DNA from 2 places in the Streptomyces sp. NPDC104831 genome. Region 1 is predicted to be linked to the other one. Evidence: riboswitches for the same ligand, from Rfam matches in the RefSeq annotation. Region 1 holds a riboswitch; the other holds the start of a gene.

The links. A riboswitch is a leader RNA that binds a small molecule or an ion and turns the genes downstream of it on or off. The one in region 1 is predicted to bind S-adenosylmethionine.
Region 2: it holds a riboswitch for S-adenosylmethionine, as region 1 does, so the genes downstream of both, ACZ63H_RS36330 (aminotransferase class V-fold PLP-dependent enzyme) here and thrC (threonine synthase) in region 1, are expected to answer to the same signal.

Annotation. Positions count from the first base shown of each region.
Region 1 is NZ_JBVJOT010000010.1:142,462-157,725, reverse strand. It holds gene ACZ63H_RS10255 (extracellular solute-binding protein) at 1-1,040, shown strand, start outside; gene ACZ63H_RS10250 (DUF3263 domain-containing protein) at 1,076-1,300, shown strand; gene otsB (trehalose-phosphatase) at 1,354-2,187, shown strand; gene ACZ63H_RS10240 (alpha,alpha-trehalose-phosphate synthase (UDP-forming)) at 2,175-3,614, opposite strand; gene ACZ63H_RS10235 (glucosyl-3-phosphoglycerate synthase) at 3,689-4,633, opposite strand; SAM riboswitch class I at 4,791-4,936, shown strand; gene thrC (threonine synthase) at 4,955-6,238, shown strand; gene ACZ63H_RS10225 (MoaD/ThiS family protein) at 6,235-6,510, shown strand; gene ACZ63H_RS10220 (cold-shock protein) at 6,942-7,145, shown strand; gene groL (chaperonin GroEL) at 7,477-9,099, shown strand; gene ACZ63H_RS10210 (polysaccharide deacetylase family protein) at 9,221-10,780, opposite strand; gene ACZ63H_RS10205 (hypothetical protein) at 10,777-10,935, opposite strand; gene ACZ63H_RS10200 (glycosyltransferase family 2 protein) at 10,932-12,410, opposite strand; gene ACZ63H_RS10195 (nucleotide sugar dehydrogenase) at 12,407-13,780, opposite strand; gene ACZ63H_RS10190 (NADH:flavin oxidoreductase) at 14,003-15,130, shown strand; gene ACZ63H_RS10185 (hypothetical protein) at 15,138-15,264, opposite strand, start outside.
Region 2 is NZ_JBVJOT010000095.1:556-15,819, reverse strand. It holds gene qcrB (cytochrome bc1 complex cytochrome b subunit) at 1-428, shown strand, start outside; gene ACZ63H_RS36390 (cytochrome P450) at 630-1,880, shown strand; gene idi (isopentenyl-diphosphate Delta-isomerase) at 1,885-2,457, shown strand; gene ACZ63H_RS36380 (aminotransferase class I/II-fold pyridoxal phosphate-dependent enzyme) at 2,529-3,506, opposite strand; gene ACZ63H_RS36375 (acyl carrier protein) at 3,506-3,745, opposite strand; gene ACZ63H_RS36370 (beta-ketoacyl-ACP synthase III) at 3,772-4,782, opposite strand; gene ACZ63H_RS36365 (phytoene/squalene synthase family protein) at 4,779-5,792, opposite strand; gene ACZ63H_RS36360 (thiamine pyrophosphate-binding protein) at 5,932-7,710, opposite strand; gene ACZ63H_RS36355 (hypothetical protein) at 7,782-8,462, opposite strand; gene ACZ63H_RS36350 (3-oxoacyl-ACP synthase III family protein) at 8,556-9,527, opposite strand; gene qcrA (cytochrome bc1 complex Rieske iron-sulfur subunit) at 10,115-11,182, shown strand; gene qcrB (cytochrome bc1 complex cytochrome b subunit) at 11,179-12,834, shown strand; gene trpD (anthranilate phosphoribosyltransferase) at 12,945-14,009, shown strand; SAM riboswitch class IV at 14,090-14,206, shown strand; gene ACZ63H_RS36330 (aminotransferase class V-fold PLP-dependent enzyme) at 14,345-15,264, shown strand, end outside.

The DNA of each region.
Region 1 (15,264 bases):
AGGTCAAGGAGATGGTCGACGCGGGGAACGCCCCCGACCTCGCCCAGATCGGCGCCTACGCCGACTACGCCGCGGCCGGCAAGCTCTACCCGGCCTCGGAGCTGCTCTCCATCCGCACCCAGGCCAACTTCCTCTCCCAGCTCTCCGACGCCGGCCAGTGGAAGTACACGCAGTACGGCATCCCCTTCGCCGCCTCCACCCGCGTGCTCTTCTACAACAAGACCCTGTTCGCCAAGGCCGGCATCACCCCGCCCACCACCTGGGCCGAGCTGGCCGCCGACGCCGAGGCGCTCGAGGGCAAGGGCGTGAAGTACCCCTTCGCGCTGCCGCTCGGCCCGGAGGAGGCCCAGGCCGAGACCATGCAGTGGCTGCTCGCCGGCGGCAACGGCGGCAGCGGCTACACCGACGACATCGGCACCTACACGATCGACTCCGCCACCAACGTCTCCACCTTCACCTGGCTCAAGGACGAGCTGGTCGCCAAGGGGCTCACCGGCCCCGTGGCCCCCGGCAAGCTCAACCGCGCCGACGCCTTCGCCGCCTTCGCCGACGGCAAGGTCGGCATGCTCAACGGCCACCCCACGCTGATCCAGCAGGCCGCCAAGAAGGGCGTGAAGTTCGGCACCGTGCCGATGCCGGGCCGCACCGGCAAGGCCAGGGCCTCCATGGGCGTCACCGACTGGATGATGGCCTTCAAGCAGCACGGGCACCGCGACCGGATCGGCGACTTCCTCGACTTCGTCTACTCCGACAAGAACGTCCTGGACTTCTCCCGCACCTACGGCCTGCTGCCGGTCACCAGCTCCGCCTCCAACGCCATGAGCACCTCCGGCCGGGCCGGCGACAAGGTCCTGCGCCCCTTCCTGGAAGAGCTGCCCAGCACCGAGCTGTACCCGGTCGGCAAGACCTCCTGGGCTTCGGTCAGCGCGGCCGTGAAGCAGAACATCGGCCAGGCCGTCGCCCCGAACGGCAGCCCCTCCGGCGTGCTCACCCGGCTCCAGGCCACGGCCACGGCGGCCGACAGCGGCGCCGGGAACTGAGCACGCCCGCCCCGCCGGCCGCTACCGTGGCCGGCATGGAACTGGGCAGCCGCGAACGAGCCATCCTCGCGCTGGAGCGCCGGGCCTTTGCCGGGCCCGGCGCGAAGGAGCGCGCCATCCGCGAGGAACTGGACCTGTCCCCGGTCCGCTACTACCAACTCCTCAACGCGCTCCTGGACGACGAGCGCGCCCTCGCCCACGACCCGGTGACGGTCAACCGGCTGCGCCGCATCAGACGGGCACGGCGCGCGGAGCGCTGACCTCCTCCCCGGGCCGAGGCGTGAGCCCGGCCCGCGCCGGATACTGTCCCGGTATGGACCCTCTGCCCCTTCCGCAGACCCGGCCCGGCCGCGACGGACTCGCCGCGCTGCTCGCCCGGCCGCGCACCGCGCTGATCGGCCTGGACTTCGACGGCACCCTGGCCCCCATCGTCGCCGACCCCGAGCAGGCCCGCGCCCACCCCGGCGCCGTGCCCGCGCTGGCCGCCCTCGCCCCCGAGATCGCCTCCGTCGCCGTGATCACCGGCCGCCCGCCCGAGGTCGCCGTCCGCTACGGCGGCTTCGCCGGCGTCCCCGGCCTGGAGCACCTCACCGTCCTCGGCCACTACGGCGCCGAACGCTGGGACGCGGCCACCGGCACCGTCACCGCGCCGCCCCCGCACCCCGGCGTGGCCGCCGCCCGCGCCGAACTGCCCGGCCTGCTCGAACGGGCCGGCGCCGGCGACGGGGTCCGGATCGAGGAGAAGGGCCGGGCGCTCGCGGTGCACACCCGCCGCGCCGCCGACCCGCAGGGCGCCTTCGAGTCCCTGCGCGCCCCCCTCGCCGACCTCGCCGGCCGCCACGGACTGATCGTCGAGCCCGGCCGCATGGTGCTGGAGCTGCGCCCGCCCGGCATGGACAAGGGCGTGGCCCTCCTGGACCACGCCCGTGCCGTCGGCGCCGGCTGCGTCGTCTACGCCGGCGACGACCTCGGCGACCTGCCCGCCTTCGCCGCGGTCGACAAGCTCCGCGCCGACGGCGTTCCCGGCCTGCTGGTCTGCAGCGGCAGCACGGAGGTCACCGAACTGGCGGAGCGGGCCGACCTCGTCGTGGACGGCCCGGAAGGAGTCGTGGGACTGCTGCGGAGCCTCGCCGCTCAGCTCGGCTGAGCGGTCAGGGCCTGGAGCTGGTCCAGGAACCAGCGGGCGGGCGGCAGCGCGGTCGCGGCGGCGGACAGCCGCTTGGACCGGGCCGCCCGCTCCTCCGCCGGCAGGGACAGCGCCTCGTGCAGCGCCCGCGCCGTGCCCGTGACGTCGTACGGGTTCACCGTGAACGCGTCCTCGCCCAGCTCCTCGTGCGCCCCGGCCTCCCGGGACAGCACCAGCGCGCAGCCCTCGTCCGAGACCACCGGGATCTCCTTGGCGACCAGGTTCATGCCGTCCCGGATGGGGTTCACCAGCGCCACGTCGGCCAGCCGGTAGGCGGCCAGGGAACGCGCGAAGTCGTCCTTCACGTGCAGCACCACCGGCGTCCAGCCCGGCGTGCCGTACCGCTCGTTGATCCGGTCCGCCACCCGCCGCACCTCGGCGGTGTAGTCGCGGTACACGGCGAGGTCCTGGCGGGAGGGGTAGGCGAACGCCACGTGGACGACCTTCTCCCGCCATTCCGGGTGGCCGGTCAGCAGTTCCTCGTACGCCAGCAGCCCGCGCACGATGTTCTTGGACAGCTCGGTGCGGTCGACCCGGACGATCGTCCTGCGGCCGCGGCCGATCTCCTCGCGCAGCGCCGCCATCCGGTCGGCCACGTCCTCCCGGTGCGCCCGCTCGCGCAGGAAGTCCGCGTCCGCGCCCAGCCCGTGCACCCCGGTCAGGGTGCTGGAGAGGCTGCCCGGGCCCAGCACCTCCCGGCAGCAGGCCGTGAAGGCGTCCGCCCAGCGCCGGGTCAGGAACCCGGCCCGGTCCGCGCCCAGGATGCCGCCGAGCAGCTCGGCCGCGATGTCGTCGGGCAGCAGCCGGAAGTAGTCCGGCGGGGCCCAGGGGGTGTGCGAGAAGTGGCCGATGCGCAGGTCGGGCCGGAGCCGGCGGAGCATCCGGGGGGCCAGCGCCAGGTGGTAGTCCTGGATCAGCACCGCCGCGCCCTCGGCCGCCTCCTCGGCCAGCGCCTCGGCGAACGCCTGGTTGTAGGCCCGGTACGAGGCCCACTGCCGGCGGAACTCCGCGTCGAACACCGGTTCCAGCGGGGTCTGGTACAGCAGGTGGTGGACGAACCAGAGGACCGAGTTGGCGATGCCGTTGTACGCCTCGGAGTGCACGGACGCGTCGATGTCGAGCATCCGGACCCGCTGCCCGCCGGTGTCCCCGGCCGGCAGCAGTCCGCCGTCCGCGCGCCGCACGGCCGCCCGGTCGCCGTCGCCCAGTGCGGCGCAGACCCACACCGAGCCCGCGTCCGGGCCGATGGCGGACAGCCCCGAGACCAGCCCGCCGCCGCCCCGCCGGGCGTCGAGCGAGCCGTCCTCGCGGAGCTGGTAGGAGACCGGGCCGCGGTTCGAGGCGACCAGTACCCGAGCTTGGTCGGCAGCAGTGCGCGTGGGAGCCATACGCCTCAACCTAGCCCGGCCCGTAAACCCTCAAACGTGCGATCCACCTGCGAAGTCGGTCGTATACGGACCGTTCACGCCACCTTCCGCTCGGCGTACTCCGCGATCTCCGCCATGGGCGGGCGCTCCTCGGTGTCCACCGAGTAGGTGCGCGGCTCGAAGCCGTCCGCGCCCCGCTCGAACTGGGTCAGCGCGGGCCGCACCAGGTGGCCCCGGGCCAGCCGGAGCTGGGCCGTGCGGTAGATCGCGGCGGCCATCCGGCCGAGGGCCTGGCCGTCCTGGTGGCGGTGCTTGCGCACCCCCACGTCGACCTGGGCCAGCGCGTCCAGGCCGACCAGGTGCAGCGCGTCCACCAGCATGCCCAGCTCCACGCCGTAGCCCACCGGGAACGGCAGCTGCTCCAGCAGCGAGCGGCGGGCCGCGTACTCGCCGCCCAGCGGCTGCACGAAACCGGCCAGCTGCGGCCAGTGCATGTTCAGCAGCGGCCGGGCCATCAGCTCGGTGACCCGGCCGCCCTGCCCGGCCGACCCGGCGAGCGGGCGGTCGTACATCGCCTTGACCAGGTCCACGTCCGGGTCGGTGAGCAGCGGCCCGACGATGCCGAGGACGAAGTCGGACGAGAACTCCCTGAGGTCGGCGTCCACGAAGCAGACGATGTCGCCGCCGGTCACCAGCAGCGAGCGCCACAGCACCTCGCCCTTGCCGGGGACGGCCGGGATCCGGGGCAGGATCCCGTCGCGGTGCACGACCCGGGCGCCGGCCCGCGCGGCCACCTCGGAGGTGCGGTCGGTGGAGCCGGAGTCGACGACCACGATCTCGTCGACGAGCGGGATCTGCTCCACGAGGTCGTGGCGGATGACGGTGACGATGTCGCCGACCGTCTCCTCCTCGTTGAGGGCGGGCAGCACGACGCTGATCGTCTGGCCCGTGCGCTGCTTGGCGGCCAGCACCCGGTGCGGCGGGCGGTCGGCCACGGACCAGGAGCGGCGGCTCAGCCAGCGCTCGACTTCTTCCAGCACGGTCGGCGGCTCCTCACTGTCACGACCACACGTCGCCGTGTGATGCATCTCGCGGTTCGGACGACTATCTCAACTGTCCTGGCCTTCGGTTACAGTCTTGAACAACGCCGATGACCATCGCATGTCGGGGGGTCAAGCGGCGTTGACAACCACATACAGCTCATCCAGAGGGGCAGAGGGACACGGCCCGATGAAGCCCCGGCAACCCTCCAGCCGATTCTCGTCTTCTTCCAAGCGAGGCTCCCGGCTAGGGAAGGTGCCAAATCCGTCTCACGGCGAGATGCGTCGTGAGGAAGATGAGGAGAAAGGGCCTCGCCTCACATGGCTGTGCAGACAGTTGCCACCCCCAGCGACTCCACCGTCGACCTCGGTCCCGCCTCGGCCCTCAGCTGTCGCGAGTGCGGCCACCGGGTGCCGCTCGGACCGGTCTTCGCCTGCGAGGAGTGCTTCGGCCCGCTGGAGATCGCCTACGACTTCTCCGCCTACGACACCGAGGAACTGCGCCGGCGCATCGAGGCCGGCCCCGCCAACATCTGGCGCTACGCCCCGCTGCTGCCGGTCCCGGCCGACGTCGCGGAGAAGCCCAATCTCAACCCCGGCTGGACCAAGCTCGTCAAGGCCGACAACCTCGCCGGCGAACTGGGCGTGACCGGCGGCCTGTACGTCAAGGACGACTCCGGCAACCCGACCCACTCCTTCAAGGACCGGGTCGTCGCCCAGGCCCTGGAGGCCGCCCGCGCCTTCGGCTTCACCACCCTGTCCTGCTCCTCCACCGGCAACCTCGCCGGCGCCGTCGGCGCCGCCGCCGCCCGGGCCGGCTTCCGCTCCTGCGTGTTCATCCCGCACGACCTGGAGCAGGGCAAGGTCGTCATGGCCGCGGTCTACGGCGGTGAACTCGTCGGCATCGAGGGCAACTACGACGACGTGAACCGCTTCTGCTCCGAGCTGATCGGCGACCCGGCCGGCGAGGGCTGGGGCTTCGTCAACGTCAACCTGCGGCCGTACTACGCCGAGGGCTCCAAGACCCTGGCGTACGAGATCTGCGAGCAGCTCGGCTGGCGGCTGCCCGACCAGATCGTGATCCCGATCGCCTCCGGCTCCCAGCTCACGAAGATCGACAAGGGACTCCAGGAGCTGATCAAGCTGGGTCTGGTCGAGGACCGGCCGTACAAGATCTTCGGCGCCCAGGCCGAGGGCTGCTCCCCGGTCTCCGCCGCCTTCAAGGCCGGCCAGGACGTCGTGCGGCCGCAGAAGCCGGACACCATCGCCAAGTCCCTGGCGATCGGCAACCCGGCCGACGGCCCCTACGTCCTGGACGTCGCCCGCCGCACCGGCGGTGCCGTGGAGGACGTCACGGACGCGGAGATCGTCGACGCCATCCGGCTGCTGGCCCGCACCGAGGGCATCTTCGCGGAGACGGCGGGCGGCGTCACCGTCGGCGTGACCCGCAAGCTGCTCGAGGCGGGGCTGCTGGACCCGGCGAAGACCACGGTCGTCCTCAACACCGGCGACGGCCTGAAGACCCTGGACGCGGTGGCCGGGACCGGCCTGACCGCCACCATCCGCCCGAACCTGGACTCCTTCCGAGAGGCTGGCCTCGCATGAGCGTGACCGTTCGCATCCCCACCATCCTGCGCACCTACACCGGCGGCCGGGCCGAGGTCCCCGCCGAGGGCGCCACGCTCGGCGAGGTCATCGCGGACCTGGAGAAGAACCACAACGGGATCGCCGCCCGCGTCCTGGACGACCAGGGCAAGCTGCGCCGGTTCGTCAACGTGTACGTCAACGACGACGACGTGCGCTTCGAGCAGGGCCTCCAGACGGCGACCCCCGACGGCGCCGGGATCTCGATCATCCCCGCGGTCGCCGGCGGCTGAGCCCTCCCGACGGCGCGACCGGTCACCGACCGTCCACTCGATTGCCCCCTCCGTAAGAGAAACGGAGGGGGCAATTCTGCGTGATTGAACGCGGTAGAGTTGGGGAACACGGTCGCGGCCGGATGGTCGCGAGCCCTGGATTCATGCCGCGAGCCCGATAAGAAGTAGCCAAGTTGTGCGGGTTCTGCGCGGCTTTTGTGGCTTTTATGGGGCCCGACTTGCCCTGGAGTCGGGTGAATTCTCGCCATATTCCGGACCCCTGACGTCCAGAATTCTCGTCCGATTGACCTGTTGCAGACGGCAGTGGGACAGATACATTCAGCCGCGGTCGACGCGTTCCGGCGCACGCCCCCGACCAGTTGGGGGGTGAGGTCTGACCCGGGTCCGCGAAGTGTGGATCTGTGCAAGGGCCAGTAATAGGGGAGTTAGGCATGGCTCAGGGCACCGTCAAGTGGTTCAACGCGGAGAAGGGGTACGGCTTCATCGCGGTCGACGGTGGTGCGGACGTCTTCGTCCACTACAGCGCGATTCAGATGGACGGCTACCGCACCCTGGAAGAGGGCCAGCGGGTCGAGTTCGAGATCTCGCAGGGCCAGAAGGGTCCGCAGGCCGACATGGTTCGCGTCACCGCCTGAATGTTTTCGAGTGAAGGGCCCGCATCCGCGAAGGGTGCGGGCCCTTCGCCGTGCCCCGCGCCCTGCCCTCGCCGCGCCCCTCGCCCGGCCCCGGTTCCGGCGTTCGCGGGCGGCTGACGGACGCTCCCCACCCGGCCGGGCGCTTGCACTCGACCATGCCGAGTGCTAATCATTGCGTTAGCACTCTGAAGGTGAGAGTGACAGTGAAGGACCGGGTCGGTGAGGCCCGCAGGCCGGGTGGGGCAAGGAACCACGAGGCCGGCGAGCCGTCCGTCGCGGGCGCGGGCGCGGTCCGAAGGAATCACCCCCAGTCCTGGAGGGACCACTTCACATGGCCAAGATCATCGCGTTCGACGAGGAGGCGCGGCGCGGCCTCGAGCGCGGCATGAACCAGCTCGCGGACGCCGTGAAGGTGACGCTCGGCCCCAAGGGCCGCAACGTCGTCCTCGAGAAGAAGTGGGGCGCGCCCACGATCACCAACGATGGTGTCTCCATCGCCAAGGAGATCGAGCTCGAGGACCCGTACGAGAAGATCGGCGCCGAGCTGGTCAAGGAAGTCGCCAAGAAGACGGACGACGTCGCCGGTGACGGTACGACCACCGCGACCGTGCTCGCCCAGGCCCTGGTCAAGGAAGGCCTGCGCAACGTCGCCGCCGGTGCCAACCCGATGGCTCTGAAGCGCGGTATCGAGAAGGCCGTCGAGGCCGTCTCCGCCGCCCTGCTGGAGCAGGCGAAGGACGTCGAGACCAAGGAGCAGATCGCCTCCACCGCGTCCATCTCCGCCGCCGACACCCAGATCGGCGAGCTGATCGCCGAGGCCATGGACAAGGTCGGCAAGGAAGGCGTCATCACCGTCGAGGAGAGCAACACCTTCGGCCTGGAGCTCGAGCTCACCGAGGGCATGCGCTTCGACAAGGGCTACATCTCCGCCTACTTCGCGACCGACATGGAGCGCATGGAGGCGGTCCTCGAGGACCCGTACATCCTCATCGCCAACTCCAAGATCTCCGCGGTCAAGGACCTGCTCCCGCTGCTGGAGAAGGTCATGCAGTCGGGCAAGCCGCTGCTGATCATCGCCGAGGACGTCGAGGGCGAGGCCCTGTCGACCCTGGTCGTCAACAAGATCCGCGGCACCTTCAAGTCCGTCGCCGTCAAGGCCCCGGGCTTCGGCGACCGCCGCAAGGCCATGCTCGGCGACATCGCCATCCTCACGGGCGGCGAGGTCATCTCCGAGGAGGTCGGCCTCAAGCTGGAGAACGCGACCCTGGACCTCCTGGGCCGCGCCCGCAAGGTCGTCATCACCAAGGACGAGACCACCATCGTCGACGGTGCCGGCTCCTCCGACCAGGTCAACGGCCGGGTCAACCAGATCCGCGCCGAGATCGAGAACAGCGACTCGGACTACGACCGCGAGAAGCTCCAGGAGCGCCTGGCCAAGCTCGCGGGCGGCGTGGCCGTCATCAAGGCCGGTGCCGCCACCGAGGTGGAGCTCAAGGAGCGCAAGCACCGCATCGAGGACGCCGTCCGCAACGCGAAGGCCGCCGTCGAGGAGGGCATCGTCGCCGGTGGTGGCGTGGCCCTGCTGCAGGCCTCGCAGGTCTTCGAGAAGCTGGAGCTCGAGGGTGACGAGGCGACCGGCGCCAACGCCGTGCGCATCGCCCTGGAGGCCCCGCTGAAGCAGATCGCCGTGAACGCCGGCCTCGAGGGCGGTGTCGTGGTGGAGAAGGTGCGCAACCTGACCCCGGGCCACGGCCTGAACGCCGCGACCGGCGAGTACGTCGACCTGGTCGCCGAGGGCATCATCGACCCGGCGAAGGTGACGCGCTCCGCGCTGCAGAACGCCGCGTCGATCGCCGCGCTGTTCCTCACCACCGAGGCCGTCATCGCCGACAAGCCGGAGAAGGCCGCGGCCCCGGCCGGCGGCGGCATGCCGGGCGGTGACATGGACTTCTGATCGACCCGAGGGTTGATCACCGGTCCCACGACCGAAGGGCGGCACTCCCAGCTTCTGGCCGGGGGTGCCGCCCTTCGGCGTGCACGGGGTGGGCCGGCGCGGCCCTGGGGGACGGGGGCGGTCAGGGCGCGATGCGGAGGGCCGTGAAGCGGGGCCAGGCGGCGTTCGCCGTCTCGTTGCGCACCGCCAGGGACACGCCGCCGCTGGTGCGGGGCGGGTCGGGGGTCTTCGTGGCCCGGGCCGTCACCGCGTGGCCGCCGTCCACCGTGACGCGGACCCGGCCGGGGGAGACCTCCAGGGTCAGCCGGTGTTCCGTCGCCGGGGTGAGCCGGGTGGTCGTGACGCGTACGGTGCCGTCGGCCGGGCGTTCCGTCACCCGCAGCCCCGTGTCCGAGACGGTGACCGTGACGGGGTCCAGGCTGCCGTGGCCGACCCCGATCGAGGCGCCGGTCCCGGTGCCGCCGAGCCGGCCGACGGTGGCGGTCACCCGGTAGGTGTTCCAGTCCGCCGTGCCCATGGGCAGGTGGACGGCCGACACGTACGTGCCCCGCGCCACCCCCTTGCCGGTCAGCGCCGCGAGGCCGGTGCCGGGCGGGCTGCCCGGGAACCACCACTGCTCGGGGCTGCGCAGCGGCTCGGGGACCTCGGCGGGGGAGCGGGAGACCCACTCGTTCAGCTGCTTCACGAAGGCGTCCGTGGACGTGGCGCGCACCACCTCCAGGCGTTGCACCCGGCGCGCGGCGGCCGCGCGGGGCCCGGCCGGCAGGGGGCGCGAGGAGACGTTGGTCAGCGAGGCGACGAAGCGTTCCCGCAGCAGCCGGTCCAGCACGGCGGTGTTCCGGGCGGTGAGGTTGGTCGGTCCGGCCGTCTCGGAGAACGGGTAGGCGAACAGCTGCGGCGCGGGCAGGTGGTGGCCGGAGAACGTCCGCAGCGACGTGTCCAGGTCGGCGCGTACCCGGACGCGGTACTCGTTCTCCGTCTCCAGCCGCTTCTCCCCGGGCAGCCAGAGCCGGTTGGCGAGCACCGACCCCTGGTGCCCGGCGGCGTCGACGGCCGCCCGCTCGTGGCTGAGGTGCGTGTGGTCCTGGAAGTCCCAGCGCCCGGACGCCTGCATCCGGTCGATCTCGGCCCAGGAGAGGTAGTAGGGGCGGTGGGTGTCGACGGCGCCGGTGATCAGGAAGGACGCCGCGCGCATCTTGTGCCTGGCGAGGACCCGGTCGGCGTGGGTCCACAGGCCCCGGGTGCCGTCGTCGAAGGTGAGGTAGACGGTGCGCGGCGCCGGGGAGGTGCCCGTGGTCAGGTAGCGGGTGAACTCCCGGGTGGTCAGGGAGCGGTAGCCCGCCGCCTCCAGCCTGGCCAGCTGGGCGTCCAGTTGCCCCGGGGTGAGCGTGTACTCGTTGACCGGGTCCGGGTTGACGTCGTGGTAGGCGAGCACGACCGGCGCGCTCGCGCGGGCCTCGACGATCTCCCCGTCCAGCGCGTCCGCCCCGACGCGGGGCGGCGCGGCCTGGCCGGACACCGCGCGCCGGGCGCTGTCGTGGGTCCACGCGCCGACGAACGGGGTCACCACCACGACGGCGGCCAGGGCGCCCAGCGTGCCGCGTACCGCGTGGCGGCGCAGCCGGCGGCCGGCCCCGGTCGGGCGGGGGCGGCCGTGCCGGGTCACAGGGTGCCGGGTCACAGGGGGCCTCCCCGGGTGAGGACGACGTAGTAGAGGGCGAGTACGGCGGCGGCGGAGAGTACGGCGGCGGTCAGCCGGAAGAGGGAGCCGAGTCCCCTGCGGACCCGGTCCGGCCGGGGCGGGTGCGGTGTCGACGGTGTGGCGGTCGTGCTCATGCGGGAGTCCTCGTCCAGATTCCGCGGCGGAGGGTGAGGGCGGCGTACGGCAGCAGCCACGCCAGGACGCAGCAGGAGAGCAGGCTCATCAGGGGCCGGTAGCGCCAGCGCCGGTCGCCCGGGTTGTCGATCCGGAACGCCAGGCCCCAGATGCTGCCCTTGAGCAGCATCCCGGCCACGTAGAGCGCGGTGAGCCCGGCCGCCCAGTGCAGCGGGGCCCACACCAGGTGCAGGAAGACCAGGGCGGGCGCGGCCAGTACCCACAGGGCGTGGCCGTAGTACAGCAGGGCCGGCACCGGGCCCCGGCGCCACATGAAGCCGCCGGTGAAGAACAGGTTGCGGATGAAGCTCTTCTTCCAGCGGACCTGCTGGTGGAAGAAGGGGCGCCAGCGCGCGGGCACGTTGGTCCACACCCGTGCGGACCGGGTGTAGCCCACCAGCCAGCGCCGCTCGGGGTGGTCCTGCCCGGCGACGAACGGCGAGTCGGCGTGCCGCCGCTTGAGGGCGCGCCCGCGCCAGGCCTGGCCCAGCACGTACCCGGTCAGCTGCCGGTCGGTGGCGAACCGGAACGGGGCGCCCGCGAACCGGTCCTCCGCCCAGGCGGGCAGGTAGTTGTAGACGGCCTCGCGGCGGAACGCGGCGAGCGGTCCGGAGACGCAGGAGACCGCCCCGTACGCCGCCTCGGCCGCCTTGGCGATCCGGAACTGCCCCTCGTACCAGACGTCCTGGATCCGGGTCAGCGGGCTGCTGTGCGGGTTGAGGGCGCGGCAGTGTCCGCTGACGGCGCCGAGGTCCGGGTGGCGGACCATGGCCGTCACGCAGTGCCGGACCGCGTCCGGGGCGAGGACGCAGTCGGAGTCGGTGAACACGAGGATGTCGCCGTCGGCCGACGCGCAGGCCCGCACCAGGGCCGCCTTCTTGCCGATGTTGCGGTCGAGCCGGATGACGGTGATGCCGAGTTCGTCCCCGAGGCGGTCGAGGACCGCGCCGGTGCCGTCCCGGGAGCCGTCGTCGACGACCACGATCCGAAGGTGCGGGTAGTCGGAGGCGGCCATGGAGCGCACGCACGCCTCGACGTTGCCGACCTCGTCCTTGACCGCGAGCAGGAAGCTGACCCTGGGGCGCTCCGGCAGCGGCGGGAAGGTCTCGTGGTCCGGGGCCCGGCGGCGCAGGGTGCGCACCGCCGGGTCGTCGTACTGGGTGTAGGCGAGGTAGAGCAGGCCGGCGGTGCCGGTCAGCACGGCCAGGCCGTAGCAGGTGATCAGGCTCGGTTCGTAGGGCAGCCGGACCGAGCGCCGGGCGATCAGCAGCAGGACCGGGGCCAGCGCGATCAGCCCGAACAGCCGGACGAGGGCGGCCCGCTCGCGCGGGTCCATCCGCTCCAGGGCCCCGCCCAGGCGGGTCCGCAGCCGGCGGCGGAGGGGGGAACCGGCCGCGGCGGACACCGTGGGCAGGGTGCCGGGTGCGGCGCTCACCGGACCGCGGCGGGGGCGGCGGGGCGGATGCGGTGCCGGGTGTCCAGCACCCGCGGCACCGCGTCCAGCCAGCCCAGGTCGGTGCCGGGGTGCACGGTGTGCACGATCACCAGGTCCCAGGCCCCGTCGTGCGGGTGGGGCACGGAGCGCAGTTCCCGGCCGTCCACGGTCAGGCGCGGCACGTGGCAGTCGCTGTAGCGGGCGTCGGCGCCCCGCTCGGCGAGCAGCCCGAGCAGCCGGAGCGCGGGGCTCTCCCGGACGTCGGACACGCCGGGCTTGTAGGCCGCCCCGAGGACCAGGACGCGGGCGCCGTCGAGCGGGCGGCCGTCGGCGCGCAGCAGGCCGGCGGCCTGCCGGGCGATCCGCGCGGGGCGCTCGCGCAGGGCGGTCATGGCGGCGCTCAGCACCGGGGCGGCCGGCCCGCCGGGCGGCAGCTGGTGCAGCAGGTAGTACGGGTCGCAGGGGATGCAGTGGCCGCCGGCCCCGGGCCCCGGGTAGAACGGCAGGAAGCCGTACGGCTTGGTGGCGGCGGCGTCGATGACCTCGACGGGCGCGAGGCCGAGGTGCGCGCAGGCCTCCGACAGTTCGTTGGCGAGGGCGATGTTCACCGCGCGGAAGATGTTCTCCCAGAGCTTGGCCATCTCGGCGGTCTCCGGGTCGGGCACCTCGTGGACGCGCGAGGCGGTGGCCCGCAGCACGAAGGCGGCGGCCCGCGCGCCGAGCGGTCCGGAGCCGCCGACGATCCGCGGGGTGGTCTCCGGGGTGTGGTGCTCGTTGCCGGGGTCGATGCGCTCGGGGGCGAAGGCGACGAGGACGTCCCGCTCGGCCGTCAGGCCGCGGGCGGCGAGCGGGGCCAGCAGCAGCTCCCGGGTGGTGCCGACGTGGCTGGTGGAGGTGAGCACGATCAGCTGGCCCGGTACGGCCCGCTCGACCACGGTGGCGCAGGCGGCGCGCAGGGCGCGCAGGTCGGGCCGGTGGTCACCGGTGACCGGGGTGGGGACGCAGACGATCACGGCGTCCGCGCGGGGGAGGGCGCCGGTGTCCGTGGTGAGCAGGAAGTCCCCGGACTCCTGGGCGCAGGCCAGGGCGGCGTGCTGGGCGGGGAGCAGGTCCACGTCGCCGCAGCGGATGTCGGCCAGCCGCTGTGCGCTGATGTCGACGCCGAGGACGGTGGCGCCGGAGTCCAGCAGGCCGAGGGCGGTGGGCAGGCCGACGTAGCCGAGGCCGACGACCGCGACGGTGAGTCCTTGCAGGGGGGCGGGGTCGTTCTCGCCGGCCGCGTCGAGGCGGTCGGTCCAGCGCGTGACCCCGGGTCCGGCGACGGGCGCCCAGGTCACTCCGCTGCTCGTGTTGTGTTGCGCGATAGTCACGCTGTGTTATTTAAGGCTCGTAGTTCGGACTTCCGGGCGGCGCGACAGGGAAGCGGGGGCAATTCACCCGGTTGCCGGTGGGGGCGGCGGATGTGGCCGGGCTCACAGGGCCGCGGCGGCCGGACGGGGAATGGGGCGCCGGGGTATCGGCATTGCTTAAGGTGCTGCAACAATGCGCACGCACATACCAGCCGGTAAGCCCGTCGTCTGCCAGGAGCCTCCATGACCGCAACCACGTCCGCCGTCTCCCGCGCGGCCCGCGTCCTGTCCCGCCCCGTCCGGCTGAACGGCCTCACCGTCCCCAACCGGATCGTGATGGCGCCGATGACCCGGATGTTCTCCCCGGGCGGCGTCCCCGGCGACGACGTGCGCTCGTACTACGCCCGCCGCGCCGCCGCCGGCGTCGGCCTCATCGTCACCGAGGGCACCTACGTGGGCCACGAGTCGGCCGGCGAGAGCGACCGCGTCCCGCGGTTCCACGGCGAGGAGCAGCTCGCGGGCTGGGCGAAGGTCGCCGAGGACGTGCACGCGGCGGGCGGCACCATCGTCCCGCAGCTGTGGCACATCGGCATGGTCCGCAAGCAGGGCCAGGCGCCCTACCCGGACGCCCCCGCCATCGGCCCCTCCGGCCTGGCCGCCGCGGGCGCCGAGCCCACCGGTACGGCGATGACGCAGAAGGACATAGACGACGTCGTCGGCGCCTTCGCCCGGGCCGCGGCCGACGCCGAGCGCATCGGCTTCGACGGCGTGGAGATCCACGGCGCCCACGGCTACCTGCTGGACCAGTTCCTGTGGGCGGGCACCAACCGCCGCACCGACGCCTACGGCGGCGACCCGGTCGCCCGCACCCGGTTCGCGGCGGAGATCGTCGCCGCGGTCCGCGAGGCGGTCTCGCCCGGGTTCCCGGTCGTCTTCCGCTACTCGCAGTGGAAGCAGCAGGACTACACCGCCCGCCTCGCCGAGACCCCCGGCGAGCTGGAGGCCGTCCTCACCCCGCTCGCCGAGGCCGGCGTCGACGTCTTCCACGCCTCCACCCGCCGCTACTGGCAGCCCGAGTTCGACGGCTCCGACCTGAACCTGGCCGGCTGGACCAAGAAGATCACCGGCAAGCAGGTCATCACGGTCGGCTCGGTCGGCCTCGACGGCGACTTCATCAACGCCTTCCAGGGCGAGGGCTCCCAGGTCAAGGGCATCGACAACCTCCTCGACCGGCTGGAGGCCGACGAGTTCGACCTCGTCGCCGTCGGCCGCGCGCTGCTCCAGGACCCCGAGTGGGCGGCCAAGGTCCTCGCCGACCGCTTCGACGAGCTGAAGCCGTACGACGCCTCGGCGGCCAAGACCCTCAGCTGAGGCGCCGCTAGAGATTGCCCATCGGCTCGATGTCGACCCGCAGCGGGGTGCCCCACACCCGGAGCACCTCGTAGTCGGTGAACTCGTGGACGAGCCGGTAGGCCATGGCGGGCCGGGAGCCGCGCCGCTGGGCC
Region 2 (15,264 bases), on a different contig from region 1:
TGTGGGCGACGCACTTCCACCTGTCGGTCAACTCCGTCACCTACTTCGTCCGGGTCTTCCTGTTCGCCGGTCCGGTCCTCGGGTACATCGTCACCAAGCGGATCTGCCTCGGCCTCCAGCGCCGGGACCGCGAGAAGGTGCTGCACGGTCGGGAGACCGGCATCATCAAGCGGCTGCCGCACGGTGAGTTCATCGAGGTGCACGAGCCGCTCAGCCAGGAGCAGCTGCACACGCTCACCGCGCACGAGCAGTACGCGCCGGCCGAGATCGGCCCGGCGGTCGACGAGAACGGCGTCGAGCGCAAGGTGCCGGCCTCCCAGAAGCTGCGGGCGAAGCTGTCCCACGCCTACTACGGCGAGAACGCCCAGATCCCGAAGCCGAGGGCCGAGGAGTACAAGGAGATCACGAGCGGCCACGGCCACCACTGATCCACCGCTGCTGAACGCCACGCAGGCGGCCCCACGGACCCGGTCCGTGGGGCCGCCCTTTTGTGTACGGAATGTGTCCGGGGTTATCGACCCGTTATCCAGCTGTCGCTGGATCGAGGCTATGATCACATCGTCGTGATCTTGAGCCGGGGCCAGAAGCCCGCACGGGCCGCCCACGGCGTGATAATGGGGGAGACACTGATGGCAGATCCTGCCGAGCCCGAATTCTTCTTCGATCCGACCGATCCCGGTTTCCGTCGGAACCCCTACCCGGTCTACGCGAAGCTCCGCGACGAGCACCCCGTGCTGGCGGGCCCGCTCAACTCCTGGGTGGTCAGCCGCTACGAGGACGTCGAGGCCCTGCTGCGCGACCGCCGGCTCGGCAAGGACCTCGGAGGCACCCAGTTCTTCGCCCAGGTGGCCGGAGGCCCCGACGAGGAGCCGCCGCCGTTCCTGGGCCTCGGTCTGGACGGCTGGGACGCCAACCTCTTCCGGCTGCTGGACCCGCCGGACCACACCAAGCTGCGCAACCTCGTCGCCGCGCCCTTCACCCCGTCCGCGGTGGAGGCGCTGATCACGTCGGTCACCACGGTCGTGGACGAGCTGCTGGCGGACCTGCCCGAGCGGTTCGACGTCATGGAGGTGCTGGCCTCCCAGCTGCCCGTGCGCGTGCTCGGCGACATGATGGGCATCGACCGCGAGGACCAGAAGCTCCTCGCCGCCTGGTCGACGGAGATCGCGCACATCCTGGAGCTGGGCGCCGCGCCGTCGGAGGACGTGGCGATCGCCTGCCAGCGCGCGGTGGCGCAGTGCACCGAGTACTTCGTCAAGGTGCTCAAGGAGCGCGAGGGCGGCGACGGCACCGACCTGATCACCGAGCTGACCCGGGCCGGCGAGACCATCGAGGGCCTGACGATCCACCAGATCGCCGCGGTGTGCGTGCTGCTCATCGTGCCGGGCCTGGACACGTTCGCCAACCTCATCGGCAACGCCGCGGTCATCCTGGCCGAGCACCCGGACGTGCTGGAGCGGCTCGCCGCCGACCACTCCCTCGCGGACGACGTGCTGGACGAGGTGCTGCGCCTGGAGCCGCCCACGCACGCCTCCTGGCGCGTGGTCAACGAGCCGATCACCCTGCACGGCCGGACCATGGAGGCCGGTGCCGTGGTGCTGCTCATGCTGGCCGCGGCCAACCGGGACGAGCGGACCTTCCGGAACCCCGACACCCTGGCCCTCGGCGCGCACGGCCGCAAGCACCTGTCCTTCGGCCGCGGCATCCACTACTGCCTCGGCGACAACCTCTCCCGGCTGATGGCCAAGGAGGCGCTGATCGGGCTCGCCAAGCGCTGCGCCTCGATCAAGCCGGAAGACGACGAGGTGGAGCTGAAGCCCGGCCTGTGGCTGCGCGGTCCGGCCCGGCTGCCCGTCACCACGACTCCCAGGGTGGGCTGAGCCGATGACCACGGAAACCTCCGGCAGTGCCGCGACGGAGCCGATCCTGCTCGAACTCGTCGACGAGGAGGGCCGCACGATCGGGGTCGCCGAGAAGCTCTCGGCGCACCAGGCCCCCGGGCGTCTGCACCGCGCCTTCTCGGTCTTCCTGTTCGACACCGAGGGACGCATGCTGCTCCAGCAGCGCGCCCTGACGAAGTACCACTCGCCGGGCGTGTGGTCCAACACCTGCTGCGGTCATCCGTACCCGGACGAGCCCGCGGAAAAGGCGGCGGCCCGCCGGGTCGGCGAGGAGCTGGGCCTGCACGCAGTCCCGCTGGAGCCGGCCGGCACGGTCACCTACGAGCACCCGGACGAGATCTCCGGGCTGGTCGAGAAGGAGTACAACCACCTCTTCGTCGGCCTGGTGGAGGACACTCCGGAACCGGACCCGTCCGAGATCCACGACTACCGCTTCGTGACCCCGGAGGAGCTGGCCGCGCTGCGCGCCGAGACCGGCTTCTCGGCCTGGTTCCCCACCGTCCTGGAGGCGGCCCTGCCGGGCGTGCGGCGCATCGCGCCGGACAGCGGCTGGTGAGCTAGGCCCCGGCACACGAAAGAGCCGCTGCCGACGGGAGACCGTCGGCAGCGGCTCTTTCGCGAGGCGGCTCAGGCCAGGGCGCGCAGCACGCTGTCGTTGGCGTCGGTGTCGCCGACGGTGAGGCGGACGCCCTCGCCGGCGTAGACGCGGGCGTGGACGTCCTCGGCCTCCAGGGCGGCACGGATCTCCTCGGCCCGCTCCGGTTCGTCCAGCCACAGGAAGTTGGTGTGGCTCGGCAGCACCTTCCAGCCGCCGCGGGCCAGCCCGCCGGACAGCCGCTCCCGCTCCCCGACGATGAGGGCGATCCGCTCCTCCAGCTCCGGCTGGGCGCGCAGGGAGGTCTCCACCGCCACCGCCGACAGGGTGCTCAGGGCGTACGGAAGCTGGTAGCGGCCGATCCTCGCGGCCCACTCGGGGGACGTCACGCCGTACCCGACGCGCATGTTGGCCAGCCCCCAGGCCTTGGAGAACGTGCGCAGCACCAGCAGGTTCGGGAACTCCCGCACCCAGCGCAGCGAGTCCGTGCGGCCGGACGGGGCGACGAACTCGATGTACGCCTCGTCCAGGACGACCAGCACGTGCTCGGGGACCCGGGCGACGAACTCCTTCAGGTCGTCCCCGGCGACCAGCTGACCGGTCGGGTTGTGCGGGTTGCACACGATGACCGCGTCCGCGTCCTGGACCGCCTTCGCCAGGGCGTCGAGGTCCTGGTGGCCGCCCGGGAGCAGGGGCACCTCCAGGGCGCGGGCCCCGACCATGTCGGCGAGCAGGGGATAGGCGTCGAAGTTGCGCCACCCGTATGCCAGCCCCCCGCCGGCGGACACACTCGCCTGGAGCGCCTGGAGGGCGACGCCCACGGACCCCGCGCCGAGGACGACCTGCTCACCGGGCAGCCCCAGCCAGTCGGCGACGATCCCGCGCAGCCGCTCGGGATAGAACTCCGGGTACCGGTTGACCGCACCGGCGTGCCGGGCGATCTCGGCGGCTACGGAGTCGAGCGGCGGCAGCGGGTGTTCGTTCAGCGTGAGCCGATGCGGCTGGGGCATCAGCCGACGCCCACCGACGTGAGCAGGTCGCGCGCGTCCTGGAGCGTGGACTCGACGCCCAGCTCGTTGCCGTTCAGCGTCGGGGTGCCGAACTGCCGCTCCAGGGCCACGATGAATTCGACGACGCCCATCGAGTCCACGCCGGCGTCTTTGAACGACGCGCCCTCGAAGAGGCGGTCGGTGGACTGGGGGAACCGCTCGTCGAGCAGTTCCTTCAGGTTCTGGTCGATGGTGTTCATGATTCTCTTCTCTGTGGAGGGTGTCGTCAGTCGTCGATCACCGTGAGGCCGCCGGGCCAGGTGAGGAGTGCCGAGCCCCAGGTCAGACCGCCGCCGAAGCCGGTGAGGACCACCGGGTCGCCCGCCCGCAGCCGTCCGTCGGCCGCACCCGCGGCGAGCGCGAGCGGGATGGAGGCGGCCACGGTGTTGCCGACCCGGTCGATGTTCTTCACGACGCGCTCGGCGGGCAGCCCGAGCTCCCGGGCGCAGGTGTCGAGGATCCTGACGTTCGCCTGGTGCGGGACCAGGTGGGCGACGTCCCCGGGGGCGAGCGCGGCGGCGTCCAGGACCTTGCGCACCGACCCGGTCATGTACCGGACGGCACGGGTGAAGACCTGCGGGCCGTCCATGTGGAAGTACGCGTCGCCCGGGGCGGCCCCGTCCCCGCTCAGCCGCTGCTCGGAGCCCCCGCCGGGCACCGTGATGAGGTCCACGCCCGCTCCGTCGCTGCCCAGGTCGAAGCCCGTGAGGGCGCCCTGCTCGGACCGGTCGCCGGCGCGCAGCACGACCGCGCCGGCGCCGTCACCGAAGATCACCCGGGTGGTGCGGTCCCGCGGGTCGAGGATGGTGGAGAAGGTGTCCGCGCCGACCACCAGGGCGCTGTCCGCGACCTGGCCGGCGATCAGCCCCGCTGCGGTGGCCAGCGCGTACACGAAGCCCGTGCACACCGCGGCCACGTCGAAGGCGCCGGTCCCGGACAGCCCGAGGGCGGAGGCGACCACCGGGGCGGTCGCGGGGCAGGGGCGGTCCGGGGTGCTCGTGGCGACGACGACCACGTCGACGCGGTCGGTGCCGGCCGACTTCAGCGCCCGGCGCGCCGCCTCGGTGGCGAGGTGCCCGGTGCTCATGCCCGGCGACGCGATGTGCCGCTGGGCGATGCCGGTGCGGGTCCGGATCCACTCGTCGGTGGTGTCCAGCTCCGACGAGAGCATGTCGTTGGTGACCACCCGCGGCGGGAGCCAGGTGCCCAGGCCGCTCAGGATCGCCCCGCGGGTCATGCCCCGGTGCCCTGGTACGGCGGCCGGATGCGGTAACCGGCGCGGGTGGCCTGCTGGTTGGCCTTGCGGGCCCGGGCGATGGCCTTGGCCGTGCGCGGGATCATCCGGCCCGAGACGAAGTCGATGCCGCGCCGGGGGTTCTTGAAGAACGCGTAGTCGTCCTTGATCATCTCCGGGAACATGGAGTCGTGCGTCTGGATGTCGGTCTCCATGAAGATCCGCGCCGTCGGGTGCAGCGTCTGCGGCCAGGAACGGCCGGCGTCCAGGTGCCCCCGGGCGATGTCGATCTCGAACTGGACCAGCTCGCGCAGGGAGTCGCTGATGTAGCCGCTGCCGATCTGGCGGTCGAGGTCCGCCCGGGTCAGGCCGAAGCGGGCGAGGTGGTCCAGCGGGAGGTACAGCCGGCCCAGGTCCAGGTCCTCGCGCAGGTCCCAGATGAAGTCCAGCAGCTGGAAGGCCGTGATGGTGCGCCGGCACAGCTCCTCGGCGTCCTCGCTCAGCGGCTCGAAGATCTGGTTGATCCAGATCGCGGGCAGCAGCGTGACGGTCTCCAGGAAGTCGTCCAGCTCCTCCTCGTTCGCGTACTCGTACGTCGTCAGGGCCTTGCGGTGGCCGTCGACGAACTCGGGCACGCGCAGGTAGGGCAGGTCCCAGGTGCGCAGGGTGTGGACCAGGGCGCGGGCCAGGGCGGCGTCCGTCTGCTCCGACAGCGACGGCGGGTGCTCGCCGCCCAGCTCCTCGCCCTTGGCGACGGCCAGGTAGGTGCGCTGCCACTCGTCCAGCCGGCGGGCCCGGACGTCGACGCTCAGGTTGATGTCGTCGGCCAGGTCGTCGATGTAGCAGACGAACGAGAAGAAGGTGTCGAAGTAGGGCCGCTTGGCCGGGTGCATCATGTAGCGGCCGAGGAAGCGGCCCCGGCCGATCTTGCGGAACAGCTGGGAGCTCGCGATGTAGTCGGCGCGCAGCCCGGAGTCCGTGATGCCTGCGAGGTCCAGCTCTTGCACTGTCATGTGGTTTCTTTCCGATGGGGTCCGCGCGTCACCGCCGCCCCGCTCGGCCGGATGCGGCGGCGGGACGTGTGCGGCGACGCGCGGACGGAGGCGTACTGAGGCGTACGAAGACGTACGGAGGCGTGCGGCGGGCGACGCGTCAGAGAGCGCTGCCGGTCATCTCGTACGGGACGGCGGACCGCCGCGGCGCGGGCACGGACACGGTCGGGGCGTCGGCGGGGAGGAAGGAGGCGAAGGGCGGCTCCTCCTCCACGGTGAGCCGGAGTTCCAGGACGCCGGGCAGGTGCGCGTGGCGCCGGTACTCGTCCAGCCGCTGGGACAGCTCGGCGGCGGTGCCGGCGCTCGCGGCCCACAGCCGGTCCGGGCCGCCGAGACCGCGCGCCACCGTGCACACGTCGACGGGCGTGTAGTCCACGGCGGTGATCCGGGAGTCGAAGAACCGCTGCTGGCGCGAGGCGCACATGCCGTGCATGCCGTTGTTGAAGACGACGTAGAGGATGGGCAGCCCCAGCTCCACGGCGGTGTGCGCCTCCAGGCCGCTCATCAGGAACGCGCCGTCACCGCAGAACACCACGGTCCGGGTGCCCTCCGGCGAGCCCAGCTGGGCGCCGACCGCGGCCCCGACGCTGTAGCCCATGCCGCCCATCCCCAGCGCGATGGTGGAGGAGGAGCCGGCCGGGACGCTGCCGTAGTGCATGGAGGCGACGGCGCAGTTCCCGGCGTCGTACAGCAGGTGCCCGTCGCGGGGCAGGTGGTCCTGGAGCAGCCGGACGGCCTCGCTCTGCAGCAGCGCGTCCTCGTCGGTCCGCCCGGTGCGCCCCGGGACGGGGACGGCGGGCCGGGCCACGAAGCGGGTCAGCTCGTAGCCGGTGACCGGCGGGGCCGTGAAGGGCCGCTCGGCGCGCAGCCGTTCCAGCAGCCGGAACACCTCGCCGATGTCCCCGCGGACCGTGGTGTCGGCGAGGCGGGAGCGCTCGATCTCACCGAGGTCGATGTTGACCGCGCCGGCGCGCGCCGGGTCCCAGTCGCCGAGCGCCCGCCGGGTCATCATGGCCAGCCCCGTGCCCACCAGGACCACGAAGTCGGACTTGGCCACATACTCGGCCGCCGAGGGATGACCGCCCTCGCCGACGACCCCCAGGTACAGGTCGCTGTCGTTCGGGAACTCGCCGCGCGCGCCCATGGTGGTCACCACGGGGATCCGGGTCCGCTCGGCGAAGACGCGCACCGCCTCGGGGTCGCAGGACCGGCGGTTGCCGTGCCCGACCAGCAGCACCGGGGCACTGGCCTCGCGCAGCCGGTCGAAGAGGGCGGACGCGTCCTGTTCGGGCAGCGGTTCGGGTTCGATGAAGGCGCCGAGGTGGTCCGGCCAGTCGGCCGGGAGGTCGCCGACCTCCAGCTCGTAGCAGTCCCGGGGGAGCAGCAGGGCCACCGGGCCCTTGCGCCCGCTCAGGCAGGTGGTGACGGCGTCGCGCAGCAGGTCCCAGAAGCCCTCCGCCCCGGTGACCCGGACGGCCTTCTTGGTGATGGCCCGCAGCAGCGCCAGACCGTCCACGGTCCGGCCGATCCCGGAGGCGTCCTGGAAGGAGCCGCGGCCGTCCAGTGCGGCCGGCGGCTGCCCGACCAGCGCGAGGACCGGTACCGACTCGGCGTGCGACTCCGCCAGCCCGGCCACCAGGTTCATCATCCCGCCGCCGGAGGTCGCACAGCACACCCCCAGCGTGCGGTGGACCCGGGCGCGGGCGTCCGCCATGAACGCCGCCCCGTCCTCCCGCTTCGCCAGCACCGACGTCAGACGGCCCTGACCGAGCCTTTCGACCGCATCGTGGACGTGCTCGATGTTCGCGCCACTGACTCCGAATACGTACCTGGTGTCCAGATCGCGCAGAACCGTGACCAAGGCATCGGCCAGCCGCATTAATCCCCCATGTGTGGCGTGTGCTTCGTCGTGGAGCTGAACGGGGCGGCCGGGGCCGCCCCGCGGCGGGCTCAGGCCTTGTCGGCGCCGAAGCGGTGCTCCAGGATCCGCTTGAGGTTGCCCATCTCGATGCTGTGACCGGCGTGGAAGACGGGCCAGATGTCACCGACCCAGACGCGGTCGGTGCGCGCCCGGCCCTCGGCGATGTAGTCCGGGACGTTCTCCGTGGCGCGGTCGTAGTACGGGTGCTTGCAGTTGGTCCACAGCACCACGGTGCCCGGCTTGTCGAGCACCTTCGACGAGTCGATGATGGTCATGTAGTAGCGCATCCACAGCTCGTGGCCCTGGTCCCAGGCGCACGGGTAGACCACGAGACCGTGCTCGGGGCCCTTCTGCGCCTCGGCGCGGATGTAGATGTCCGTGTTCGGCTGGATCATCTCGTCCGCGCGGTACAGACCGCCGCCGAGGTGCTTCATGTTGCGGATGGAGTACGTCCACTCCTCCAGGGAGCGGGCGTTGGCGGCGTACTCGAAGACGATGTCGTAGGGGACGTTGATGTGCTCGGCGAGGGAACAGTACTGACCGAAGATCTCGCCGTGGTCGTACGTCTCCTTCGTCTTGCTCTCCATGAGCTTCATCATGTCGTCCATGCCGGTGTTCTCGTTCCACACCAGGTCCAGGCCCTCGAGGTCGGACCGGTCCAGGACGTAGTTCTGAGCGAGACCGGACTCGTCGGGAACGCGCGCGGACATACTTCTCCTCATGCAGTGGGTAAGGGAATGAACGAAATGAAGGGAAATGAAAGGAAAGGAGGGGGAACGGGCAGGCGGGTGTGCCCGGGAAGGTCAGTTCCAGCGCCAGACCATGGAACCGACGAGTTCTCCGCCGTGCGAGAAGGTCGCGAACGCGATGAGATCGCCGGGCGAGATCATCTTCTTGTCGAGGGCGTCGGCGAAAGTCACCGGAAGGGTGCCCTGGAACATGTTGCCGTAGGTGGCGAGCGTGTCGTGCGCGCGGGAATCGTCGAATCCGCAGCGCTTGCGCCACTCGGCGACGTATTTCTCGTTCGGCTGGTGGGTGATCAGGAAGGCGATGTCCTCGTTCGCCACACCGGCCTTCTCCAGCGCGACGTCGACCGCCTGGGGAAGCTGCTCCATGGTGACGGTGTACAGACGCGCCAGCATGGACTGGTCGAACTTCACGGTCAGCGCGCCGGAACCCGCCGACCAGTAGGGGATCTCCATGCCCTCGACGGTGTCCGGCTCGACCTTGAGCGCTCCCCAGTTCTCCCCGAACGCCTGCTCGTGGATGGAGAGGATGGTGGGCTCGCCGCCGGCCGTGACGAGGGTGGCGGACGCGCCGTCACCGAGCACCCGGGACTCCGGGGCCTTCTGGAACTCCTCCAGCCGGGAGACGAAGTTGGTGACCGTGACCACCGCGACCGTACGGTACTGGCCCGAGTCGATGAAGGCCCGGGCCGTGTTGATGGAGGAGATCCAGGAGCAGCAGCCGTTGTCGACCTGCAGTACGGCGGCCTTGGTGGCGCCGACCGCGTACTGGATGGCCGTGCCGACGCCGGGCGAGAAGGCGTCGTTCAGCTGGGAGGCGCAGATGATGAGGTCGACGTCCTCGGCCCGTACGCCGTTTCGCTCCAGGAGCTTCTCGAGCGCCTTCGTGCCCAGCTGGGCTGACGTGTAGTCGGGCCACGCGAAGCGCCGCTCGTGCACGCCCGCGAAGAACGCGTGGTCGCCGAGATCGCCGTCCTCGCCTGACAGCTCGCTGTTCCGGACCACCCGCTCCGGCATGAAATTAACCACGTCGACAATGCGAGTTTGTGACACGAATTTTTCCCCGTCTTTGTACTGATGCTGCCCGCGGAAATGCCGATCGGACATACTTCGGGGCCCCGAGAGAACAATGAAAAGCTCGTTGACCGGCCCCGCTTCCCCCGTCGTTGCGCAGGCGACGGAGGGGAATTCCCTTGCGCGGTGAGAACGAAAATCACCTTATGATCACGGTGATAACGGATCGATACCGGCGAGGTAACCAGATGGTAACGTTCGGTCGGCTGTTTGGCCGAATCCCGCCATATCGCAGCGAGTTGATGACCCGTCGGGTTCCACGGCGCGGCTGGTTTACCGCAGCGCGCCGCCAAACGTGAGCTTTCTAACGCCGATTCACCGATGGCCGGATTACGGGGTGGTGAACGGGGTCCGGCCGCCCCTCCGTCCGGGCCGCGCCGTACGGCCGCGCGCGGAGCCCCCGCGGCCGTACGGAGGGGCGGCCCGGCGGGCGGTCGCGGCCCTCCCGTTCGAAACACCCCCGGCCGGAGTAATGGCCCGGCTATCCGGACAATCTGCGTAGTACGGTGTGAATACACCAAACCACGGCGGTCTGGAGCACTATGGGAAACCGGGACATGCCGGAAGGGCGCCCGCCTGCCGAGCAGCCCGCCGGCACGGGTGTGCACGGTGCCGTCTCGGTGGCCGACGAGGAGAATCCGTTCGCGGACCCCGGACTGCCCCCGCACGAGCACCGGATCCAGGACGTCGACGAGCGGGCCGCGAAGCGGTCCGAGCGCACGGTGGCCCGGCTGTTCACGCTGTCGATGCTGGCCACCCTCGGCTTCATCGTCGCCTACCTGACCATCCCGAACGACAAGTCGGTCTACGTCTTCCCCCTCGGCCGTCTCAGCGCGATGAACCTCGCGCTCGGCCTGACGCTGGGCGTGGCCCTCTTCTGCATCGGCGCGGGCGCGGTCCACTGGGCCCGCACCCTGATGTCGGACGTGGAGGTGGCCGACGACCGGCACCCGATCGAGGCGTCGCCCGAGGTCCGGACGAAGGTCCACGCGGACTTCCGCCAGGGCGCCGCCGAGTCGGGCCTCGGCCGCCGCAAGCTGATCCGCACCACCATGCTCGGCGCGATGGCCCTGGTGCCGCTGTCCGGTGTGATGCTCCTCGGCGGTCTCGGGCCGGCACCGGGCACCACCCTGCGCCACACCCTGTGGGCCAAGGGCAAGCGCCTGGTCAACATGAACACCGACCAGCCGCTGCGCCCGGAGGACGTGCCCGTCGGCTCACTGACCTTCGCCAAGCCCGACGGCCTGGCGGAACACGACGAGGACTTCCAGGACGAGATCGCCAAGGCGGCCCTGATGATCGTCCGGCTCCAGCCGGGCGACATCAAGGACAGGCGCGAGCTCGACTGGTCGCACCAGGGCATCGTCGCCTACTCGAAGATCTGCACCCACGTCGGCTGCCCGATCTCGCTGTACGAACAGCAGACGCACCACGTGCTCTGCCCCTGCCACCAGTCCACCTTCGACCTCACCGACGGCGCCCGAGTGATCTTCGGCCCCGCCGGCCACGCCCTGCCGCAATTGCGCATCGGCGTGGACAGCGAGGGTTACCTCCAGGCGCTCGGCGACTTCGAGGAGCCCGTCGGTCCTGCTTTCTGGGAGCGCGGATGAGTACTGCACCGACCGAGAACCCCCGCCCCGGCACGGCCGGCCGCCGTCGCGGGACGGCACCGGCCGGCGAGCGCCTGGCCGACTGGGCCGACGGGCGGCTGGGGCTCTACACCCTGGCCAAGGCCAACCTGCGCAAGATCTTCCCCGACCACTGGTCGTTCATGCTGGGCGAGGTCTGCCTCTACTCCTTCCTGATCATCATCCTGACGGGTGTCTTCCTGACGCTGTTCTTCCACCCGTCGATGAACGAGGTGACGTACCACGGCAGCTACGTGCCGCTCCAGGGGCAGCTGATGTCCGAGGCGTTCAGCTCGACCCTGCACCTCTCCTTCGACGTGCGCGGCGGCCTGCTCATGCGGCAGATCCACCACTGGGGCGCGGTCGTGTTCATCGCCGGGATGTTCGTGCACATGATGCGCGTGTTCTTCTCCGGCGCGTTCCGCAAGCCCCGCGAACTCAACTGGCTCTTCGGCTTCCTGCTGCTCGTCCTCGGCATGTTCACCGGCTTCACCGGCTACTCCCTGCCGGACGACCTGCTCTCCGGCACCGGTGTCCGCTTCATGGAGGGCGCGATCCTGTCCGTGCCGATCGTCGGCACGTACCTGTCGTTCTTCCTCTTCGGCGGCCAGTTCCCGGGCCACGACTTCGTGGCCCGCTTCTACACCATCCACATCCTGCTGCTGCCGGGCATCATGCTGGGACTCGTGGTGGCCCACCTGATCCTGGTCTTCTACCACAAGCACACCCAGTTCACGGGCCCCGGCAAGACCGAGAAGAACGTCGTCGGCATGCCGCTGATGCCCGTGTACATGGCCAAGGCCGGAGGCTTCTTCTTCCTGGTCTTCGGTGTCCTCGCGGCCCTCTCCGCCATCGCCCAGATCAACCCGATCTGGGCGATCGGCCCCTACCGCCCCGACCAGGTCTCCACCGGCGCCCAGCCCGACTGGTACATGGGCATGGCCGAGGGGCTGATCCGCGCCATGCCCGGCTGGGAGATCCGCTTCTGGGGCCACACCCTCGTCATGGGCGTGTTCGTCCCGCTGGTCGTGTTCGGCCTGATGCTCGCGGCCATCGCGGTCTACCCGTTCGTCGAGGCGTGGATCACCGGCGACAAGCGCGAGCACCACATCCTGGACCGCCCGCGCAACGCCCCGACGCGCACCGCGCTCGGCGTCGCCTGGCTGACCCTGTACTTCGTGATGCTGATCGGCGGCGGCAACGACATCTTCGCCACCCACTTCCACCTGTCGATCAACGCCGTCACCTGGTTCGTCCGGATCGCCTACTTCGTCGGCCCGGTCATCGCCTTCCTCGTCACCAAGCGGATCTGCCTGGGCCTCCAGCGCCGGGACCGCGACAAGGTGCTGCACGGCCGCGAGACCGGCATCGTCCAGCGGCTCCCGCACGGCGAGTACATCGAGGTGCACGAACCGCTCAGCCAGGAGCAGCTGCACACGCTCACCTCGCACAAGCAGTACACGCCGGACGAGATCGGCCCGGCCGTCGACGAGAACGGCGTCGAGCGCAGGGTCCCGGCCTCGGAGAAGCTGCGCGTGAAGCTGTCGAACGCCTACTTCGGCGAGGAGAGCCAGATCCCCAAGCCGACCGTGGACGAGTACAAGGAGATCGCGGGCGGCCACGGCCACCACTGACCCCCGCCGCGCCGAGGGGCCCCGTCCGGGTTGCGGGACGGGGCCCCTCGGCGTGCGTCCGGCTGGATAGGGTGGGGACGACGAGCAGGCATCTGGACAAGGAGCGGCTGATGAGCGCTGTGACCCCCGCTGGAGGCGACACCGCGGCGGGCCGCTCCTGGCCCGTCCTGCTGAACGGTCTGCTGGAGGGCCGGGACCTGGCCGCCGACGACACCGCCTGGGCGATGGACAAGATCATGCGCGGCGAGGCGACCGACGCGCAGATCGCCGGGTTCGCGGTGGCGCTGCGCGCGAAGGGGCAGACGGTCGAGGAGATCACCGGTCTGGTCCGCACGATGTACCGGCACGCGAACGTGATCGAGGTGCCCGGCCGCACCGTCGACATCGTCGGCACCGGCGGCGACGGGGCCAAGACGGTGAACATCTCCACCATGGCCTCGCTGGTCGTGGCCGGCACGGGCGCGAAGGTCGTCAAGCACGGCAACCGGGCCGCGTCCTCGGCCTCCGGCTCCTCCGACGTGCTGGAGAAGCTCGGGGTCAACCTCGACCTGACGCCCCGCCGGGTGGCCGAGGTCGCGGAGGAGGCCGGCATCACCTTCTGCTTCGCCGTGAAGTTCCACCCGGCGCTGCGCCATGTCGGCGCCGCGCGCGGGCAGTTGGGCATCCGCACGGTGTTCAACCTGCTCGGTCCGCTGACCAACCCGGCGCGGGTGCGGGCCCAGGCGGTCGGCGTGGCCGTCGCCCGCGAGGCCCCGATCGTCGCGGGCGTGCTCGCCGAACGCGGCAACTCCTCGCTGGTCTTCCGCGGCGACGACGGGCTGGACGAGCTGACCACGACGGCCACCTCCCGGGTCTGGGTGGTGCGCGACGGCAAGGTGGCCGAGGAGTCCTTCGACCCCCGGGACGTCGGCATCGACCTGGTCCCGGTGGAGGCGCTGCGCGGCGGCGACCCGGAGTACAACGCCGAGGTCGCGCGCCGGCTGCTGGAGGGCGAGCGGGGCGCCGTGCGGGACGCCGTCCTGCTGAACTCCGCGGCGGCGCTGGCGGCCCTTGACCCGACGGACGAGCCGCTCGCCGACCGGATCCGCGCGGGGATCGCGAAGGCCGCCGAGTCCGTCGACTCCGGAGCGGCCGGGCGCGTGCTGGAGCGCTGGGTGGCCGCCAGCAACGCCTGATCCGGCCCCGGCGGGGACCGTCCCGCGATCCGGACACCGGGTTGCGGGACGGCGATCACTTCACGTACGTTCCTGTACCAGGTCATGAGTGACAGTCATGAGGCCCCGGCCGACTGTCCGGCAACCCTCCGTCCGTGGCGGGGTGCCCCGGGTGAAGACCAGGCCGTGGACAGCAGGGTCCACGGCAAGCGCGGATCCCTCGCACCACCAGGGATCCTGGTCGTCGGGGAGTCTTCCGTGAGCAAGCGAATGCGTTAGGGCCGCAGAGCCCCGCCTCCGCACACCCTTTTCTCCCCTTCGCCTTCCTTCCTCGCATTCCTTCACGGGAGTCCGCCATGTCTGTCTGCACCGCTGCCGCCGACCAGTCGCTTTGCACCCCTCTGCCCGTTCTGGGGCGAGATGTCACCGTCCCGCTGGTCACCGGCGGAGAAGTCGCCTACGCGGCCCTCGACTACGCGGCCAGCGCCCCCGCCCTCCAGCGCGTCTGGGACGACGTCGCCGCCTACGCCCCCTACTACGGCAGCGTCCACCGCGGGGCCGGCTACCTCTCCCAGCTCTCCACCGACCTGTTCGAGAACGCCCGCAGGACCGTCGCCGAGTTCCTCGGCTGCCGGGCCGGCGACCAGGTGGTGTTCACCCGCTCCACCACCGACTCCCTGAACCTGCTGGCCCGGGTGATCCCGGCCGACTGCCAGGTCTTCGTCTTCGAGACCGAGCACCACGCCTCCCTGCTGCCCTGGCAGCACGCCCGGGTCACCTACCTCGACGCCCCGCGCACCCCCGGCCAGGCCGTGCAGATCCTGGAGCGGGCCCTCGCCGACCGCGACCCGTACGGCCCCGCCCTGGTCTGCGTCACCGGCGCCTCCAACGTCACCGGAGAGCTGTGGCCGGTGCGCGAACTGGCCGCCGCCGCGCACGCGCACGGTGCCCGGATCGTCCTGGACGCCGCCCAGCTCGCCCCGCACCACCCGGTGTCCGTCGCGGACCTCGACGTCGACTGGATCGCCTTCTCCGGCCACAAGCTCTACGCCCCCTTCGGCTCCGGCGTCCTCGCCGGCCGCGCCGACTGGCTCCAGGCGGCCGAGCCGTACCTCGCGGGCGGCGGCGCCAGCCGCCGGGTGACCCGGCGCGAGGACGGCGGGGTGGCCGTCGAGTGGCACGAGACCGCGGCCCGCCACGAGGCCGGCTCCCCGAACGTCATCGGCGCCTACGCCATCGCCTCCGCCTGCAAGGCCCTCACCGAGGCCGGCTGGGA